2 regions of the Ligilactobacillus animalis genome follow, and region 2 is predicted to be linked to the other one. Evidence: a T-box and tRNA genes for the amino acid it is inferred to sense, from the RefSeq annotation. Region 2 holds a T-box; the other holds one or more tRNA genes.
The links. The T-box of region 2 lies ahead of GSR62_RS03430 (valine--tRNA ligase). A T-box ahead of a tRNA ligase gene usually reads a tRNA of that ligase, here a tRNA-Val.

Region 1 (3,466 bases), 130 kb from region 2:
TTTCTTAGATATAAAAAAAGACTAGGTAAAGTTACCTAGTCCCAAGAAATACCGGTGATCGGGGTCGAACCGATACGTCCTCAACGGACACTGGATTTTGAGTCCAGCGCGTCTGCCAATTCCGCCACACCGGCATCAAGGGCGATAGATGGGAATCGAACCCACGAGTGCCGGAGCCACAATCCGGTGCGTTAACCACTTCGCCACTATCGCCATAGCCAATATACTATATAATAATACTACATCTAACTTTACTTGTAAATAAAGTTAGGTTGATTTCATAAAAAAAGCTACCATAACGGCAGCCAAAATATAAAGTCACAACGGTCCTAACCGGATTTGAACCGGTGATCTCCTGCGTGACAGGCAGGCGTGATAACCCCTACACCATAGGACCATATTGCGGGAGCAGGATTTGAACCTACGACCTTCGGGTTATGAGCCCGACGAGCTACCAGACTGCTCCATCCCGCGATAATTATATATTGTGATGACCCGTACGGGATTCGAACCCATGTTACCGCCGTGAAAGGGCGGTGTCTTAACCACTTGACCAACGGGTCATATTAACGGAGAAGGAGGGATTTGAACCCTCGCGCCGTGTTACCGGCCTACACCCTTAGCAGGGGCGCCTCTTCAGCCACTTGAGTACTTCTCCAGATGGGCCTAAGTGGACTCGAACCACCGACCTCACGCTTATCAGGCGTGCGCTCTAACCAGCTGAGCTATAGGCCCATTTAACACTTAAGCGGGTGACGAGAATCGAACTCGCGACAACAGCTTGGAAGGCTGTGGTTTTACCACTAAACTACACCCGCATATAATGTTGTTAATGGCGCGGGACGGAATCGAACCGCCGACACAAGGAGCTTCAATCCTTTGCTCTACCAACTGAGCTACCGAGCCATATTTACGGTCCTAACCGGATTTGAACCGGTGATCTCCTGCGTGACAGGCAGGCGTGATAACCCCTACACCATAGGACCATTATTGCGGGAGCAGGATTTGAACCTACGACCTTCGGGTTATGAGCCCGACGAGCTACCAGACTGCTCCATCCCGCGATAATAAAAAGGAGGATAAGAGATTCGAACTCTTGCGTGGTTTGACCCACCTGACGGTTTTCAAGACCGTTCCCTTCAGCCAGACTTGGGTAATCCTCCATAATATTTAGTTACATACTATGATCCATCTAATAAATAGATCAAATGGACCTTGTAGGACTCGAACCTACGACCGGACGGTTATGAGCCGTCTGCTCTAACCAACTGAGCTAAAGGTCCGAGGCACTAGTACGTAAATCGCGGCGGAGGGGATCGAACCCCCGACCTCCCGGGTATGAACCGGACGCTCTAGCCAGCTGAGCTACACCGCGATGTTGATTTTAAGAACTTTCGTTCAATCGGGAAAACAGGATTCGAACCTGCGACCCCCTGGTCCCAAACCAGGTGCTCTACCAAGCTGAGCTATTTCCCGATATATGCACCCAGCAGGAGTCGAACCTGCAACCTTCTGATTCGTAGTCAGACACTCTATCCAGTTGCGCTATGGGTGCGTATTATTAATATTTAATGCCGAGGACCGGAATCGAACCGGTACGGTGATCACTCACCGCAGGATTTTAAGTCCTGTGCGTCTGCCAGTTCCGCCACCCCGGCATGATCAGCTAATATTAAATTATTGATCAAGCGGAAGACGGGATTCGAACCCGCGACCCCCACCATGGCAAGGTGGTGTTCTACCACTGAACTACTTCCGCATTAATGGTGCCGACTAGAGGATTCGAACCTCCGACCCTCTGATTACAAATCAGATGCTCTGCCAGCTGAGCTAAGTCGGCGCTAAAAGCAAGTGACTTAATTATTTTATAACAATTATAAATAATTGTCAAGTGCTTTTTTTGTTTTAATGAGTCGTGACAGGCTCGAACTGTCGACCCTCTGATTAAAAGTCAGATGCTCTACCGACTGAGCTAACGACTCATGATGGAGGATACAGGGCTCGAACCTGTGACCCTCTGCTTGTAAGGCAGACGCTCTCCCAACTGAGCTAATCCTCCATAATGATAGCGTGGCAACTTCCTACCCTCGCAAGGGGCGATCCCCTAACTACTATCGGCGTTACAAAGCTTAACTTCTGTGTTCGGAATGGGAACAGGTGTAGCCTTTGTGCTATCGCCACCACACTTTTTTGTGAGAACCTTGTTCTCTCAAAACTAGACAATATCTTTATTTCCGAAAACGCTACGTTTTTGACTTGGTTAAGTCCTCGACCGATTAGTAATGGTCCGCTCCATACGTCACCGTACTTCCACTTCCATCCTATCTACCTGATCATCTCTCAGGGGTCTTACTTCCATAAAGGAATGGGAAATCTTATCTCGAGGTGAGTTTCGCACTTAGATGCTTTCAGCGTTTATCTCATCCATACATAGCTACCCAGCGATGCCCTTGGCAGAACAACTGGTACACCAGCGGTATGTCCATCCCGGTCCTCTCGTACTAAGGACAGATCCTCTCAAATTTCCTACGCCCGCGACGGATAGGGACCGAACTGTCTCACGACGTTCTGAACCCAGCTCGCGTACCGCTTTAATGGGCGAACAGCCCAACCCTTGGGACCGACTACAGCCCCAGGATGCGATGAGCCGACATCGAGGTGCCAAACCTCCCCGTCGATGTGGACTCTTGGGGGAGATAAGCCTGTTATCCCCAGGGTAGCTTTTATCCGTTGAGCGATGGCCCTTCCATGCGGAACCACCGGATCACTAAGCCCGACTTTCGTCCCTGCTCGACTTGTAGGTCTCGCAGTCAAGCTCCCTTATGCCTTTACACTCTGCGAATGATTTCCAACCATTCTGAGGGAACCTTTGGGCGCCTCCGTTACCTTTTAGGAGGCGACCGCCCCAGTCAAACTGCCCACCTGACACTGTCTCCCGCCGCGATGAGCGGCGAGGGTTAGAGTGTTCATACAACGAGGGTAGTATCCCACCAGCGCCTCGATCGAAACTAGCGTTCCGACTTCTACGGCTCCTACCTATCCTGTACAAGTTGTACAAACACCCAATATCAAGCTACAGTAAAGCTCCATGGGGTCTTTCCGTCCTGTCGCGGGTAACCCGCATCTTCACGGGTATTATAATTTCACCGAGTCTCTCGTTGAGACAGTGCCCAGATCGTTACGCCTTTCGTGCGGGTCGGAACTTACCCGACAAGGAATTTCGCTACCTTAGGACCGTTATAGTTACGGCCGCCGTTTACTGGGGCTTCAATTCTGAGCTTCGCTTACGCTAACCCATCCTCTTAACCTTCCAGCACCGGGCAGGCGTCAGCCCCTATACTTCATCTTACGATTTTGCAGAAACCTGTGTTTTTGATAAACAGTCGCCTGGGCCTATTCACTGCGGCTGCACATTGTGCAGCACCCCTTCTCCCGAAGTTACGGGGTCATTTTGCCGAGTTCCTTA
Region 2 (3,466 bases):
AAGATCCACTTGTCAGCTAATTGCCATTCTGCTTTAGCTGGTAAAGTAGCAGTCGTATCTTCATCGAGGTTCATGATCACAAAGCGGCTAGCATTCCAGATCTTATTGATAAAGTTCCAAGCTGCATCCATCTTCGTATAGGAGAAACGAACGTCTTGGCCTGGTGCTGAACCGTTGGATAAGAACCAACGTAAAGCATCAGCACCATACTTGTCGATCACGTCCATTGGATCGATCCCGTTGCCAAGTGATTTACTCATCTTGCGTCCTTGTTCATCCCGGATCAAACCGTGGATCAAAACATCCTTAAATGGACGGCGACCAGTAAATTCGATACTTTGGAAGATCATCCGTGATACCCAGAAGAAGATGATATCATAACCTGTGACTAACGTATTAGTTGGGAAGTAACGCTTGAAGTCAGGCGCATCTGTATCTGGCCAGCCCATCGTTGAAAATGGCCATAAAGCACTAGAGAACCAAGTATCTAAAACATCAGGATCTTGTTCCCAATTTTCGATATCAGCTGGAGCTTCTTCACCAACATAAGTTTCACCCGTATGCTTGTTATACCAAGCTGGGATCTGATGGCCCCACCATAATTGGCGTGAAATGACCCAATCATGAACGTTTTCCATCCATTGAGTAAAGGTCTTTTCAAAACGTTCTGGCACAAAGTCGACCCGATCATCCGAATCTTGGTTAGCCAAAGCTGCTTGAGCTAATGGTTTCATCTTAACGAACCATTGTGTTGAGAGACGAGCTTCAACTGGCACACCTGTCCGTTCAGAGTGACCCACACTGTGCGTGATCTTTTCGATGTTTAACATGTAGCCTTGATCTTCAAGGTCTTTAACGATCGCTTTACGAGCATCAAAACGGTCCATGCCGTTGTATTTACCAGCTCGTTCATTCATCGTACCATCATCGTTCATCGTGTTGATCCGTTCTAAGTCATGACGGTTACCGACTTCAAAGTCATTAGGGTCATGTGCTGGGGTAATCTTCACCATCCCAGTCCCAAATTCAGGATCAACATATTGATCGGCGATGATCGGGATATGACGCCCTTGGAGTGGCAAGAGCACTTCTTTACCGACCAAGTCTTTGTAGCGTTCATCTTTTGGATTAACTGCTACAGCCACGTCACCCATCATTGTTTCAGGACGTGTCGTTGCGATCTCAATGTAATCTTTCCCATTGAATGTTGTTCCATCAACAAATGGATATTTCACATGGTAAAAGGCACCTTCGTCATCTTGGTGGATAACTTCGATATCAGATAAAGCAGTCCGAGCCTTTGGATCCCAGTTGATGATGTATTCACCACGGTAGATCAAGCCTTTTTCATATAACTTTACAAAGACACGGCGAACAGCATGCGATAAGCCTTCATCCAAGGTAAAACGTTCACGATCATAATCCAAAGAAAGACCTAATTTAGCCCATTGCGCATGAATGATATCAGCATATTCGCCTTTCCATTCCCAAACCTTATCGATGAACTTTTCGCGTCCTAGATCGTAACGGGAGATCCCTTCTTCAGCTAAACGTGCTTCAACTTTAGCTTGTGTTGCGATCCCGGCATGGTCCATCCCAGGAAGCCATAAGGTATCAAAACCTTGCATCCGTTTTTGTCTGATCAACATATCTTGTAACGTTGTATCCCAAGCATGGCCCAAGTGTAACTTACCAGTTACGTTTGGTGGTGGGATCACGATCGAATATGGTTTAGCTTCTTTGTCGCCATTTGGCTTGAACAACCCAGCATCGACCCATTTTTGATAACGTCCTGGTTCAACTTGACTAGGATCGTATTTGGTTGACATTTCGATGTCACGTGCCATTATTATCTTCCTTTCTTATCTTGACCGGCTCTAAACAAAAAGGCACCGCCATCCGCTTAGGACGACAGTGCCGTGGTACCACCTAAATTGGGTTTTTACCCCTCTTTGATCTGCGTTAACGAATAGATATCCGGTCTTACTTACTTAGTTTCAGTAGGACAGCTCACAAGCTACTATCTGATCGTCTGTTAAAGCGTCGCACCCACCCGCCTCTCTCTGAAAACAGTTAGCGATCAAAACCTCTTGTTCAAAGCTTATAGATGTATTTTAGCCTTGAAACAAGCACGCGTCAAGCGCTTTTTATAGCAATTCAGCGAAATCTGCTTGTTTTTCGTTCATAAATTCATCACCGATCTTGATATCTGTGATCGTGATATTTTCCATTGCCCGAGCTAACAAGCCTTCAACATCAAGGCGTTCTTCGTAATAACGTGCCTTATCGATCTTTGGCTTAGTCTTTGGAGCTGGTGGTGCAAAGATCGTACAGCAATCTTCAAATGGTTGGATGGAAAGATCGAATGTATCGATATCTTGGGCGATCTTGATGATCTCATTTTTATCCATTGAAACTACTGGACGTAAAACAGGCATCGTCGTTACATCATTGATCGCAGCCATACTTTCCAGTGTTTGTGAAGCTACTTGCCCTAAAGCTTCCCCGTTGAAGATCGCTAGACCATTGCGCTTTTTAGCGATCATTTCACTTAAACGCAACATAAAGCGCCGTTGGATCGTCATCAAGTAACCAGATGGCACTTTTTCTTTGATCGTTTCTTGGATCTCAGTAAATGGCACAGCGATAAATTGGATCCGACCAACATATGGAGTCAACTTAGCCGTCAATTCCTTAGCCTTATTCAAAGCTTGTTCACTGGTGTATGGTGGGCTAAAGAAGTGGACCATTTCGATATCCACCCCACGTTTCATCGCTAAATAACCAGCAACTGGTGAGTCGATCCCACCAGAAAGCATCAACATCGCTTTACCTGCTGTCCCGACCGGCAGACCACCGGCACCATCGATCGTTTCAGAAGAAAGATAGATCCCGTTAACTCGAACTTCAACGCGTAAGATCATGTCCGGCTCTTTCATCTTGACTTTGATCCCTGGGACCGTCTTTAAGATGTGGCCCCCCAACATATCATTTAATTCGTTGGTATCATATTGGAAGTTATGATCAGAGCGACGCGTGTTGATCTTAAACGTCATACCTTCGTGGAACTGTTCAGCCACCATTTGTGTTGCGACCTTTTTAACTTCTTCGACATCACGAGCGACCCGGATCGAAGGTGAGAAGTTTTGGATCCCAAAAACTTGTTTCAAACGTTCCATGACTTTAGTCGAGTCTTCACCGTTTAATTGGATGTGCATCCGATCACGATGAGCTTTGACCACTAATTTTGGAAAATCATGCATTGCTTGTCGAACATTGAAACCTAAGCGATCGATAAAGTTACGTCGGTTTTTACCCTTAGTTGAAAGTTCGCCATAACGAACCATAATTTCTGTATATTGCATCTTGCTTCCTTTCTGTTTTTACGAATTGATCTTTAAAAATTTTTGATAGATATCATCGAAGATCTGATTAAATTTATCTGCTTCAGACAGCGTATTATTTT

Region 1: it encodes a tRNA-Val, which carries the amino acid that the T-box ahead of GSR62_RS03430 (valine--tRNA ligase) is inferred to sense. The anticodon was not compared.

What each region holds. Positions count from the first base shown of each region.
Region 1 covers NZ_CP047141.1:563,748-567,213, reverse strand. The annotation lists tRNA gene GSR62_RS02790 (tRNA-Leu) at 50-134, opposite strand; tRNA gene GSR62_RS02785 (tRNA-His) at 141-213, opposite strand; tRNA gene GSR62_RS02780 (tRNA-Asp) at 325-397, opposite strand; tRNA gene GSR62_RS02775 (tRNA-Met) at 401-474, opposite strand; tRNA gene GSR62_RS02770 (tRNA-Glu) at 492-563, opposite strand; tRNA gene GSR62_RS02765 (tRNA-Ser) at 571-658, opposite strand; tRNA gene GSR62_RS02760 (tRNA-Ile) at 662-735, opposite strand; tRNA gene GSR62_RS02755 (tRNA-Gly) at 748-818, opposite strand; tRNA gene GSR62_RS02750 (tRNA-Phe) at 834-906, opposite strand; tRNA gene GSR62_RS02745 (tRNA-Asp) at 914-986, opposite strand; tRNA gene GSR62_RS02740 (tRNA-Met) at 991-1,064, opposite strand; tRNA gene GSR62_RS02735 (tRNA-Ser) at 1,074-1,163, opposite strand; tRNA gene GSR62_RS02730 (tRNA-Ile) at 1,210-1,283, opposite strand; tRNA gene GSR62_RS02725 (tRNA-Met) at 1,302-1,375, opposite strand; tRNA gene GSR62_RS02720 (tRNA-Pro) at 1,403-1,476, opposite strand; tRNA gene GSR62_RS02715 (tRNA-Arg) at 1,482-1,555, opposite strand; tRNA gene GSR62_RS02710 (tRNA-Leu) at 1,573-1,658, opposite strand; tRNA gene GSR62_RS02705 (tRNA-Gly) at 1,688-1,759, opposite strand; tRNA gene GSR62_RS02700 (tRNA-Thr) at 1,765-1,840, opposite strand; tRNA gene GSR62_RS02695 (tRNA-Lys) at 1,910-1,982, opposite strand; tRNA gene GSR62_RS02690 (tRNA-Val) at 1,987-2,059, opposite strand; rRNA gene rrf (5S ribosomal RNA) at 2,069-2,185, opposite strand; rRNA gene GSR62_RS02680 (23S ribosomal RNA) at 2,257-3,466, opposite strand, start outside.
Region 2 covers NZ_CP047141.1:694,823-698,288, reverse strand. The annotation lists gene GSR62_RS03430 (valine--tRNA ligase) at 1-1,847, opposite strand, end outside; T-box leader at 1,902-2,107, opposite strand; gene thiI (tRNA uracil 4-sulfurtransferase ThiI) at 2,148-3,365, opposite strand; gene GSR62_RS03420 (cysteine desulfurase family protein) at 3,384-3,466, opposite strand, start outside.